Regions from separate parts of the Cedecea sp. B1(4) genome, predicted to be linked through region 1. Evidence: predicted binding sites of a transcription regulator. Region 1 holds the regulator's gene; the other holds the start of a gene.
What was found. The regulator Fur, encoded in region 1, represses iron uptake genes when iron is present. The targets are predictions, from matches to a motif close to ATAATAATGAGAACNACTATCAA.
Positions count from the first base shown of each region.

Region 1 (6,686 bases):
GGTCTGGCTCGTCAGTACATCTCTGCGGTAGGTGGCTCTGCAAACCTGACCGGTATTGATGCCTGTATCACTCGTCTGCGTTTGAGCGTAAAAGACTCTTCCGTTGTTAACGAAGCGCTGGCTAAGCGTCTGGGTGCGACTGGCGTTATTCGCCTGAACAAAACTAGCGTGCAAATCATCGTCGGCTTTGCTGCAGAAAAAATTGCTAACGCAATGAAAACCGCGGGCACTGTAGAAGCCGCGGCGCCTGTTGCTGGTGTGGTACCTGCTACTGCGGCTAAACCACAGGCTGTTCCAAACGCGACCAGCACAACTATTGCCGCTCTGGTTTCTCCAGTCACTGGCGATGTGGTTGCTCTGGATCAGGTGCCTGACGAAGCTTTCGCCAGCAAAGCAGTCGGTGATGGCGTAGCCGTTAAGCCAACGGACAAAACCGTGGTTTCTCCTGCCGCCGGGACCATCGTGAAAATCTTCAACACCAACCACGCATTCTGCCTTGAAACAGAAAAAGGTGCAGAGATTGTGGTTCACATGGGCATCGATACCGTTGCTCTGGGTGGCAAAGGCTTCACGCGTCTGGTGGAAGAAGGGGCCGAAGTGGTTGCCGGCCAGCCGATTCTGGAAATGGATCTCGATTTCCTGAACGCCAACGCTCGCTCCATGATTAGCCCGGTAGTTTGCAGCAACATCGACGACTTCAGCGGTCTGGTTATCCAGGCTAAAGGTCAGGTGGTTGCTGGCCAAACGCCACTGTATGAGATTAAAGGCAAATAATCGCTCCTGAGTAAGCATTTGTGCCTTAAGCGGCTGACGTAAATCGTCAGCCGCTTTTTTATTGCTTGCCGTTAGCCGACATGGATAACCCTAATTTATGCAACTAAAGGTTGTTTCCCGAGGCCGCTTATTAGATCATACGCCGTTAACTAAGGTACACGCTTTGAGGAACCCGCGATGAGTGAGGCTGAAGCCCGCCCAACTAACTTTATTCGTCAGATTATTGATGAAGACCTGGCGAACGGTAAGCACACCAGTATTTGCACCCGTTTTCCGCCTGAGCCAAATGGCTATCTGCATATTGGTCACGCCAAGTCTATTTGCCTGAACTTTGGCATCGCCCAGGATTACCAGGGGCAATGCAACCTGCGCTTCGATGACACAAACCCGGTAAAAGAAGACATCGAATACGTAGAGTCCATCAAGCACGACGTTGAATGGCTGGGCTTCCACTGGTCTGGCGACGTGCGTTATTCGTCTGACTATTTTGACCAGCTTTTTAATTATGCCGTTGAGCTGATAAATAAAGGACTGGCGTATGTTGATGAGCTGAGTCCGGAACAAATTCGTGAATACCGTGGCTCTCTGACTGCGCCCGGTAAAAACAGCCCGTTCCGCGATCGTAGCATTGAGGAAAACCTCGCGCTGTTCGAGAAAATGCGCAACGGTGAGTTTGCCGAAGGTACCGCCTGCCTGCGTGCCAAAATTGATATGGCCTCGCCGTTCATCGTTATGCGCGACCCAGTGCTGTACCGCATTAAATTTGCCGATCACCACCAGACCGGCAACAAGTGGTGCATCTACCCGATGTACGACTTCACCCACTGTATTTCCGACGCGCTGGAAGGCATTACGCACTCGCTGTGTACCCTGGAGTTCCAGGACAACCGCCGTCTGTATGATTGGGTGCTGGATAACATCACCATCCCTGCTCACCCGCGTCAGTACGAATTTTCTCGCCTGAATCTCGAATACGCCATCATGTCCAAGCGTAAGCTGAATCTGCTGGTGACCGAGAAGATTGTAGAAGGCTGGGACGACCCGCGTATGCCGACTATCTCCGGCCTGCGTCGCCGCGGCTATACCGCAGCATCCATTCGCGAGTTCTGTAAGCGCATTGGCGTAACCAAGCAGGACAACACCGTTGAAATGGCTTCCCTGGAATCCTGCATCCGTGACGATCTTAACGAGAATGCGCCGCGTGCAATGGCCGTGCTGGATCCGGTAAAAGTTATTATCACTAACTACCCTGAAGGTGAAGAAGAGACGGTTACCATGCCGAATCATCCTAACAAACCTGAAATGGGTAGCCGTGAAGTGCCGTTCAGCCGCGAGATCTATATCGATCGCGCTGACTTCCGCGAAGAAGCAAACAAGCAGTACAAGCGCCTGGTGCTGGGTAAAGAAGTTCGCCTGCGTAATGCCTATGTGATCAAAGCCGAACGCGTAGAAAAAGACGCAGAAGGTAATATCACCGAACTTTACTGCACCTACGATCCGGAAACCCTGAGCAAGGACCCGGCGGACGGTCGCAAGGTGAAGGGTGTTATTCATTGGGTGAGCGCAGCACACGCGCTGCCGGTTGAAATTCGTCTGTACGACCGCTTGTTTAGCGTCGCGAATCCAGGGGCTGCGGAAGACTTTCTGTCTACCATTAATGCGGATTCCCTGGTCATTCGCCAGGGCTTCGCTGAGCCTAGTCTGCAGAACGCGGAAAAAAGTAAGGCATATCAGTTCGAGCGTGAAGGTTACTTCTGCCTGGACAGCCGCTATGCGACGGCGGAAAAACTGGTGTTTAACCGCACCGTTGGCCTGCGTGATACCTGGGCTAAAATCGGCGAATAATTGCCGTTTATTGCCTGATGAAAACGCCGCTAAATGCGGCGTTTTTTCTTTTTGCTTACCTGTCATTAACCTTGTGTACACATTCGCGATGCGAATTAATTCTCATTCACGTTTTTGTGAAAATCTCTTCACAGGAAGTCATGTCTTCCCCGTAATCTCCTGATGCTTATAATGAAAGCGCTCTCAATGAAGTTTTATTCTTAAAATCAATCGTAATCAGGGTTAATAATCTGCCGCGCAATTTTGTTACAAATGCACATAGATTATGTGCTCTCTGTCATACTCCAGGAAATCTCTGATACAAAGTCATTGATAATTCGCGTCGCGAAAAATAGTCTATGAGCAGCAGTAATGCGGGTGTGTTAGGCAAAAACCGCTTTTAGCCGTAAGGCAATTTTACTTTTTTTCGTCATTGGCGCTTTTCACGTCAGACGATGATTTTTACGTCAAAGAGGAATTTAACTATGCGTACGTTTAGTGGCAAACGTAGTGCGCTTGCTCTTGCTATTGCAAGCGTTACCGCTCTTTCAGGTTTTGTAGTAGCTCCGCAGGCTAGCGCCGCGGGCTTTGTTGATGACTCCACGCTGACCGGCGGCATCTATTACTGGCAGCGTGAACGTGACCGTAAAGACGTGTCTGACGGTAAGTACAAAACTAACCTGTCGCACTCAACCTGGAACGCCAACCTCGACTTCCAGTCCGGCTATGCGGCTGACATGTTTGGTTTCGATATTGCCGCCTTTACCGCCATTGAAATGGCCGAAGACAGCGCCAGCGGTCACCCGAACGAAATCGCATTCTCCTCTAAAAATAAAGGCTACAGCGAAGACTACTCCGGCGATAAAGGCGGTATCAGCCTCTATAAAGCCGCCGCTAAATTTAAGTACGGCCCGGTTTGGGCTCGTGCAGGTTACATTCAGCCAACCGGCCAAACCCTATTAGCGCCACACTGGAGCTTTATGCCTGGTACCTACCAGGGGGCTGAAGCGGGTGCCGCATTCGATTACGGTGATGCCGGCGCACTGAGCTTCTCCTACATGTGGACTAACGAGTACAAGGCGCCATGGCACCTGGAAACCGACAAGTTCTACCAGAATGACAGAAAGACCAAAGTTGATTACCTGCACTCCATCGGCGCGAAATATGACTTCAAAAACGACCTGATTCTGGAAGCTGCATTCGGTCAGGCTCAAGGTTTTGTTGATCAGTACTTTGCTAAAGCCAGCTACAAATTCGACGTTGCAGGCAGCCCGCTGAGCACCAGCTACCAGTTCTATGGCACCCGTGACAAAGCCGCGAACAACACCATCAACGATATTTATGACGGCACCGCATGGCTTCAGGCGCTGACCTTAGGCTATAAAATTGGCCAGGTTGACCTGCGTCTGGAAGGGACCATGGTGAAGGCAGAAGGCCAGCAGGGTTACTTCCTGCAGCGTATGACGCCAACCTACGCGTCTTCCAACGGTCGTCTGGATGTGTGGTGGGATAACCGCTCTGACTTCAACGCCAACGGTGAAAAAGCCGTGTTCTTCGGCGCAATGTATGACCTGAGTAACTGGAACCTGCCGGGTTGGGCAGTGGGTGCTTCTTACGTTTATGCATGGGACGCAAAACCATCTACATGGGCGCTTGATGCTTCCGGTAACCGCCAGGATCTCGCTTCGAATAAGATCAAAGAGTCTTCTTACAGCCTCGACGCCATGTATACCGTGCAGGAAGGCCGTGCGAAAGGCACGCTGTTCAAACTGCACTTCACTCAGTACGACAACCACTCCGACATCCCAAGCTGGGGCGGTGGTTACGGCAACATCTTCCAGGATGAGCGTGACGTGAAATTCATCGTGATTGCTCCGTTCACCATCTTCTGATGTGAAACCGGGCGCGCAAGCGCCCGTTTTTTTATAAGGAACCGAACATGAAAAAGATTCTGCTGATTACCGCCGCTGTATTCACGCTGTCTGCCTGCGTTCAACCTCCTGCACCTCCGGAAGATTCACGCCTGAAGCAGGCCTATAGTGCCTGTATCAATACGGCGGAAGGCAATCCGGATAAAATTGAAGCCTGCCAGAGCGTGCTGAACGTACTGCGTCAGGAAAAACAGCATAAAGCGTTTGTTGAGAAAGAGACGGTGAACGTGCTGGATTACCAGAAATGTATCCAGGCAAGAAAGAGCGGCAATGATGAAGCCGCGAAGGTACGCTGCGATAAGATTTGGCAGGAGATTCGCGCCAATAACAGCTGATAGCCTTTTTCAGTTAATAAAAAAACCGGCAAGGGAAACCTGCCGGTTTTTGCTTTTAAACGCCACCGAAGCAGCGTTTGTTAATGCGGATTACTTATTTAGGATCGTGGGCCGTGTCGTCTTCGCGGCAGTCACCTTCAGCACAGTGCCCGTACAGATAGAGGCTGTGGTTAGTCAGGCGGATGCCGTGGCGCGTGGCAATTTCACGCTGGCGGGATTCAATAGAATCATCGCTGAACTCGATCACTTTACCGCAGTCGAGGCAGATCAGGTGGTCGTGATGATGCTGCTGGGTCAACTCAAAAACGGACTTGCCGCCTTCAAAATTATGGCGGGTCACGATCCCTGCATCATCAAACTGGTTCAGCACGCGATAGACGGTCGCCAGGCCGATTTCTTCGCCCATGTCGATCAGACGTTTATATAAGTCTTCCGCGCTGACGTGATGATTTACCGGCTCTTGCAGCACTTCGAGGATTTTTAATCGCGGAAGCGTGACTTTCAAGCCGGCCTTCTTTAATGCGGTATTGTTGTCAGTCATGCGGAAAGTGTCCTGTTGCTTAACGATTCGCTCAAACTGCAGTGAGCGTAAAGAGTAATGCGTCTCATTATAGAACTGCTACTTCTAAATGGGAACCGCAAGTATGGTGCAAAATAAGGCTGAAAAATCGTGGCGGCGTCGCCATTTACAGTAATTATCAGCCAAGCTATCAGGAAGACATTGTACAGGGATGTACGAGAAAGTTACAAACTTGTAGCAATTATTTTCATTGCTACAAGCTATCAAGATGGCGCAAATATCGCATTTGCGCCATGGAAATCAGGCGTTAATGATATCGGCCAGATTCAGTTCTTCAGAAACCTGTTTAACCCACTTCTCAACGCGCTCAGCGGTCAGTTCCGGCTGGCGATCTTCGTCGATAGCCAGACCGACAAAATTGTCGTCATCCGCCAGGCCTTTGGAGGCTTCAAAGTGGTAGCCCGCGGTTGGCCAGTGGCCCACAATTGCCGCGCCGCGCGGTTCGATAATGTCGCGAATGGTGCCCAGCGCATCACAGAAATATTCCGCGTAGTCTTCCTGGTCGCCGCAGCCGAACAGCGCCACCAGTTTGCCGTTGAAATCGACTTCTTCAAGCGTAGGGAAGAAGTCATCCCAGTCGCACTGGGCTTCACCGTAGTACCAGGTTGGGATGCCGAGCAACAGAATGTCGAAACCTTCGAGATCTTCTTTGCTGCTTTTAGCAATGTCATGCACCTCAGCAACGTCTTTACCGAGCTGTTTTTGAATCATTTTCGCGATATTTTCGGTGTTACCGGTGTCGCTGCCGAAAAAAATGCCTACGATTGCCATGAGTAAAATAACCTCTTGAAACTTAATAGTATGCTGGCCGTTCAATGCCCACGTATAGGGCAATCATAGCAGAACAGCTCCAGCAGCGGAAACAGCTATCACGCCCGGGTGCACAGTCTGCAACATGGTTTTGCTCACCCTTTTGAGATTTCAGATAACCTGCAGGGTGTCTGAAGGCGTTACCCGAGATTTTTAAGCTGCTCGAGCAGCATCTCTTCGATCAGTTCGCTGCGGCTGATGTTACGGGCGTCAGCCAGCTGGTTGAGGGCATCGACCGCCTCGTTGTTCAGTTTTAGCTCAACTCGCTTCAAACCACGCACTTTATCGCGCTTCAGCTGATTGCGTTTATTAATACGCAACTGCTCATCGCGCGAGAGCGGATTGGTTTTCGGCCGCCCGGGGCGACGCTCGTCCGCGAACAGATCTAATGTAGTACGGTCCGTTTGTTCTTTTGCCATGATTAGAATACTG
Region 1 is NZ_JCAHMZ010000008.1:39,262-45,947, reverse strand. Features, by position in the region: gene nagE (N-acetylglucosamine-specific PTS transporter subunit IIBC) at 1-774, shown strand, start outside; gene glnS (glutamine--tRNA ligase) at 952-2,619, shown strand; gene chiP (chitoporin ChiP) at 3,084-4,490, shown strand; gene ACR6JA_RS17285 (ChiQ/YbfN family lipoprotein) at 4,538-4,864, shown strand; gene fur (ferric iron uptake transcriptional regulator) at 4,959-5,405, opposite strand; gene fldA (flavodoxin FldA) at 5,685-6,215, opposite strand; gene ybfE (LexA regulated protein) at 6,395-6,673, opposite strand.

Region 2 (6,686 bases), on a different contig from region 1:
TATCTTCGACAAGGCCGCCCACGCGCCGTTTATCTCTCATCCGGCTGAATTCTGCCAGGCGCTGCTGGCCTGGGGCAACAACGGCTTAGCTGACGGGCAGTAAAAAGGCGGGGTAGCCCGCCTTTCATCAGATTAACTTAACTCAGTGCCCAAAGTTCCCGGGCGCACTTTTTCCCTTCTGGGCAGCTTTTGCAGCTTCCCGTCAGGCAACTGCTCGGATCTTCGCTGATGCGTATGGCTTTGCCCATCGCTTCCAATCGATCGAGCATGGCGGCTACCAGCGGCAGAGGCGTGGCAAGCTGCTGGCTTATCTGCTTCGCTTCCAGGCGGCCCTGAAGCGCCAGGGCGTTACGGATATCAATCAGGCTTGCCATCATCGCTCCTTAGTGACAGTCGCCGGTGCTGCTTTGGCAGCAGGACGACGGCGTTTTTCTGGTGGCGAGCAGCGATACATCCACGCGACTTCTTGCTCGGCGCAGCCCGCCAAGCAGCAGGACGTTGAACAATACCACCGCCAGGATGCAAACCAGGCTGAACTGCGGATGCTCGCTGAAGGTGACGCTCTGGTAGTAAAGCGTGGAGAGCGAATACGCAATGTTCAGCCCCCACAGCACGGAAAACGTCATCCAGCCCCGGCTCGATTCACGAGCGATGGCCCCCATCACCGAGATGCACGGAATATAGAGCAGAACGAAAATCAGATAGCTGTAGGCAGCGGCTTCGCTGCCGAATTTCGTGCTCATCACGCCCATCGGCCCGGAGGACATTTCACCGTCGCCTTTGCTTGCCTCAATCGGGTTCGCCAGCACGCTCAGGCTGAAGGTGTTTTTCAGCCCCTGCCAGGTTTCATCGGCGGCGGCGCCCAGCTCATCAAGCAAATTAAAGCTTGCGGCATCAAACTCTTCATTATGGATATCTTCGGCGGTATAGAGGGTATTCAGCGTGCCGACTACCACTTCTTTGGCCATCGCGCCGGTAAAAAGCCCGACGGTGGCCTGCCAGTTGTCATCATGGACACCGATTGGCTTCAGCAGCGGCGTCAACACACGGCTGACGGAGGCAAGGGCGGAATCATTGATGCTATCTACTGGCTTGCCGCTAAAGGAGAAGCTGTTCAGAGCGCCGATGAAAATACTGACGATCACGATGACCTTCCCGGCGCGAAGCACGAAGCCTTTCAGGCGCTGCCAGGTTTGTAAAATCAGGCTCTTGAGGTGAGGGACGTGGTAAACCGGCAGCTCCATGACAAACGGCGAAGCTTCGCCACGCATGATGGTGTGCTTCAGCATCAGGCCGGTGAGAATAGCCATGACAATGCCGAGAATATAAAGCGAGAACACCACCAGCGCGCCCTGCTGACCGAAGAATGCGGCGGCAAACACCGCGAAAATCGCCAGGCGCGCACCGCAGGACATAAACGGCGCCATCATGATGGTCATCAGCCTTTCGCGCGGCGCATCGAGGGTACGGGCACCCATGACCGAAGGCACGTTACAGCCGAAGCCGACAATCAGCGGCACAAAGGATTTACCCGGTAAACCCAGCGACTGCATCAGGCGATCCATCACGAAGGCTGCGCGCGCCATATAGCCGGAATCTTCGAGGAAGGAAAGGAACAGGTACATCATGCCGATTTGCGGCACCAGCGGCAGCACGGTATTGATCCCGCCGCCGATCCCCTGGGCCAGGAAAATCGTCAGCCATTCCGGGAAGTGCAGCGTATAACCGAGCCACTGGATGCCGTGAATGAATATCGCCACCGAGCCGCCATCAAAAATAGGCTGCAGCGCGCCGCCGATGTTAATCGCCAGCAGGAACATCAGATACATTACCAGCATGAAGATCGGCAGGCCGAGGTAACGATTGAGGATGATTTTATCCATCGCCACCGTCAGCCGGTTGGGCTCGGCAGTCAGGCTATTGCTAACCGCGTCGCAGATGGAAGCGATGCTTTGGTAACGAGCATCTGCGATCAGCAGCGCGGGATCGTCAACGGTCTCCGCCAGGCGCGCGCGCGCCGAGTCAAGTTTGTCTGTGGCATTTCCCGCATACGCGAGGCTGTAGATATCCCCTTCCAGCATCTGCAGCGCCAGCCAACGGCGCTGCGTCACCGGCATTTCCTGCGGCATATCCTCGGCCAGCTTTTTTGCCTCTTGCAGCAAAATCTGCGGATAGTGCACCAGCTCGTTTTTCTCGTTGGGCTGCTTGCGGTCAATGGCGAGTTTCAGGCTTTCAATACCGCGCCCGCGAGTAGACACCAGCGGCACGACGGGGCAGCCGAGACGGGCGGCCAGCGCGTCGATGTCGATGCGAATCGCCTGTTTTTCGGCAATATCCAACATATTGAGCGCCACCACGCACGGGATGCCCAGCTCGAGTAACTGGAGCGTCAGGTAGAGGTTCCGCTCAAGGTTAGAAGCATCCACTACGTTGATTAACAGATCCGCATCGCCGCTCAGGATGTAGTGGCAGGCGATTTGCTCATCAAGCGAAGTTTGTGACGAAATGGTGGTGAGTGAGTAGGTGCCGGGTAAATCAACCAGCGTGACCTGGTGCTCAAGGGTGGAAAACTGACCTTCTTTGCGTTCTACGGTGACACCCGCCCAGTTCCCCACGCGCTGACGGGCACCCGTCAACTGATTAAATAACGTGGTTTTACCCGAGTTAGGATTGCCGATTAAACCTATGATTAAGTTTTTCATTTTATTCGTGAACTTCGTTGAATGTGCAAAATAACGCCAACGTTTCCCCGCCGTTACGCCACGGCTTCGATATTGACCAGCGCGAGATCTTTTTTGCGCAGCACCAGGCTTACGCGGCGCGTTTCGATATGAATAGGGTCGCCGAGAGGTGCCACGCGGACGACGTTGAATGAGGAGCCCGGCAGCATGCCGAGAGACAATAATTTTTGGCGATAAGCCGGACTTATTTCACTGGCGAAGCCGGTAATTTTCCACGCGCTATTCGGTATGAATTGCATAAGACCTACTTAGAGCTGGGCTCTGCATTGACGCTGACTGAATGATCGTTTTATTCACGAGTGATGCGTGTAATAAAAACGAATTAAGCTATCGGAAGAAAGAGAAGAAATATCGTTCAATGCAATGATAATGAGAATGGTTACTGTCGACAATATTTATTTTTCTGAGTGAATTTAACCAAAATAGGTATTTTTCTGGCTGATTTAGTGGGGGTGCTTTTAACGAGCGGAAGAAAGTGGTTTCTTAATTGCATGAAAAATAGAGTAATGGCTTCTCTTTAGTGAACGATGAATGTTATTTCGTTATTGCCGATGTTACAGGGATGATAATTGCTGGTTTCATGGCGGGGTAGATATTGAAAATTGATTTAGATCAAGAGTACGTTATTTTTCTGCTTATTGTCGGCGATGGAAAAAATAAGACCTCTCCCCGAAGGGAGAGGTCAGACAATTAACGCTTCTTGCCCATCGCAGCGGCCAGCGCATCCATCATCGCGCTATTCCCACCGGCGGCGTTTTCGCGCCCGCGCGGTTTTTGTTGTGCTGTTGGCCTGCCTTTTTGCTCGCGAGGTGCGTTGCTACCCCCATTACCGCGACGGCTGCCACCTTCGCCAGGCTGTTCATCAAGGCGCATGGTCAGGGCGATGCGTTTCCGCTGCAGGTCCACTTCCAGGACTTTGACTTTAACGATATCGCCCGCTTTCACCACTTTGTGCGGATCGTCGATGAATTTGTCCGACAGGGACGAGATATGCACCAGGCCGTCCTGATGCACGCCGATGTCGACAAATGCGCCGAAGTTAGTGACGTTGGTCACCGCGCCTTCCAGCACCATGCCCGGTGTCAGGTCGTTCATGGTTTCCACACCTTCGGCAAACTGTGCGGTCTTAAACTCAGGGCGCGGGTCGCGGCCCGGTTTTTCCAGCTCTTTGATAATGTCCGTCACGGTAGGGACACCGAAACGCTCATCGGTAAACTGGCTGGCTTTCAGATCGCGTAATTCACTGCTGTTGCCCATCAGGTCCTGCAGTGCCTGCTGAGTGGCGGCCAGAATACGTTCGACCACCGGATAGGCTTCCGGGTGTACGGTAGAGGCATCCAGCGGGTTATCGCCGTGGTTGATACGCAGGAAGCCCGCACACTGCTCAAAAGCTTTTGGTCCCAGGCGGCTGACTTTCAGCAGCTGCTGGCGGTTCTGGAAGCGGCCATTTTCGTCGCGCCAGTTGACGATGTTCTGCGCCATCATGCGGGTCAGGCCAGCCACGCGGGTCAGCAGCGGCACGGAAGCGGTGTTGAGATCTACACCAACGGCGTTCACGCAGTCTTCGACGACCGCATCCAGTTTTTTCGCCAGCTGAGTCTGGCTGACATCGTGCTGGTACTGGCCCACGCCGATAGATTTCGGGTCGATTTTCACCAGCTCGGCCAGCGGATCCTGCAGACGGCGGGCAATCGAGACCGCGCCGCGAATAGACACGTCCAAATCCGGGAATTCCAGCGCCGCCAGCTCGGAAGCGGAGTAAACGGAAGCGCCAGCCTCACTGACGATCACCTTCTGGGCGGTGACTTTCGGGAACTGTTTTTGCACATCCAGGAAGAAGCGCTCGGTTTCACGGGATGCGGTACCGTTGCCGATAGCGACCAGCTCGACGTTATGTTTTTCACAAAGGGCAGCCACGGCCACGGCGGCTTTCGCAGCCTGACCGGTATGCGGATAAATAGTATCGGTCGCTACCAGCTTGCCGGTGGCGTCAACCACCGCGACTTTTACGCCGGTACGCAGGCCCGGATCGAGGCCCATGGTGGCGCGCAGGCCAGCCGGGGCCGCCATCAGCAGATCGTGAAGGTTGCGGGCGAAAACGTTGATGGCTTCATCTTCGGCGCGTTCGCGCACGGTGCCCATCAGCTCGGTTTCAAGGTGCATTAACACCTTGATGCGCCAGGTCCAGCTCACCACGGCCTTACGCCAGCTGTCGGCCGGGGCATTGTTCAGGCGCAGATTCAGGTGAGAGATGATCAACTGCTCGCAGTAGCTCTCGCGCGGCGGCTCATCAAACTGCGGGTCGGCATTCAGCGACAGCTGTAAAATACCTTCGTTACGCCCGCGGAACATCGCCAGCGCGCGGTGAGAGGGAACGGTGGCAATGGCTTCGTGGTGGGCGAAGTAGTCGCGGAATTTCGCGCCTTCTTCCTCTTTACCGCTTACCACGGCGGAAACCAGATGCGCATTTTTCCACAAATAGTCGCGCACTTTTGCCAGCAGAGCGGCATCTTCGGCGAAGCGTTCCATCAGGATGTAGCGTGCGCCGTCCAGCGCGGCTTTGGTGTCGGCGACGCCTTTGTCGGCATCCACAAAGCGAGCGGCTTCCTGCTCCGGGTCGTGTGAAGGTTCGTTCCACAACAAATCCGCCAGCGGCTCAAGGCCGGCTTCGATGGCGATTTGCCCGCGGGTACGGCGCTTGGGTTTATACGGCAGGTAAAGGTCTTCGAGTTCGGTTTTGCTCAGCGTGCCGTTGATGGCACCGGAAAGTTCCTCGCTCAGTTTACCCTGCTCGGCAATAGACTTGAGGATGGACTGACGGCGCTCTTCCAGCTCGCGCAGGTAGCTAAGACGAGTCTCCAGTTGACGCAGTTGCGTGTCATCCAGACCGCCGGTGACTTCCTTACGATAACGTGCAATAAACGGCACGGTATTCCCTTCATCCAGCAGGCGAACGGCGGCTTCTACCTGTTCGTTTCTGGCCTGAAGCTCACCCGCAATAATGCGGCAAAGCGAATCATTCATCATGGCTTTTCATCTGTGTAGTACGGAAAATTCAGCAAACAGTTATACGGATCGGGGCGCGAAAATGCCAGCCGACGACCCACGGATATTGGGTTTCAGACAGTTCTGCGCACGTTACTCGGGTTTAGGGTACTCAATTTCATTGACGTACCACTGTGCTTCTCCCGCCGGCGTTTGCACCACGGCTAAATCGCCCACTTCTTTTTTGAGCAGCGCGCGCGCCATCGGCGAATCAATAGAAATGTAGTCCTTGCGGCCAAAAATCTCGTCGTAACCGACGATGCGAAAACGCAGCATGTCGCCGTCGTCGTTTTCAATTTCGACCCACGCGCCGAAGAAGACTTTGCCTTCCTGCTGCGGTGAGTAATCGACGATTTTCAGGCGCTCCAGAGATTTGGTGATGTAGCGAACCCGGCGGTCAATTTCACGCAGGCGTTTTTTGTTGTACTGATAGTCGGCGTTTTCGCTGCGATCGCCGAGGCTGGCGGCCCAGGTCACTTTCTTGGTCACTTCGGGGCGCTCTTCACGCCACAGATAATCCAGCTCTTTTTTGAGCTTTTCGTAGCCTTCACGGGTGATTAACGGCGTTTTCATCTTTCTGCCCTACAGCCTGTAAAATCAGAGTGTGATTTAAACCGATGCTCAATAAGGAATGCAACCGGTGCATTTTGGGAAGCAAGTCACCAAATTTTGATTTAAAACGTTGATAACCGACTGTTTAATATGCTTTGTAACAATTTCGACTAGAATGTATACCAGAATTGACTGGTTGTATTAGCGCAGTTTTTTAAGAATACACACTCAACTGTTCGAGCCTTTGGGAGTACAAACGATGCAAGAGAACTATAAAATTCTGGTGGTCGATGACGACATGCGTCTGCGCGCGCTGTTAGAGCGTTATCTCACCGAGCAGGGCTTCCA
Region 2 is NZ_JCAHMZ010000007.1:63,173-69,858, reverse strand. Features, by position in the region: gene bioH (pimeloyl-ACP methyl ester esterase BioH) at 1-103, shown strand, start outside; gene feoC ([Fe-S]-dependent transcriptional repressor FeoC) at 138-374, opposite strand; gene feoB (Fe(2+) transporter permease subunit FeoB) at 384-2,702, opposite strand; gene feoA (ferrous iron transporter A) at 2,756-2,980, opposite strand; gene ACR6JA_RS15655 (Tex family protein) at 3,432-5,768, opposite strand; gene greB (transcription elongation factor GreB) at 5,880-6,359, opposite strand; gene ompR (osmolarity response regulator transcription factor OmpR) at 6,598-6,686, shown strand, end outside.
Region 2: the regulator Fur is predicted to act here: its motif matches at 3,105-3,127, upstream of feoA (ferrous iron transporter A).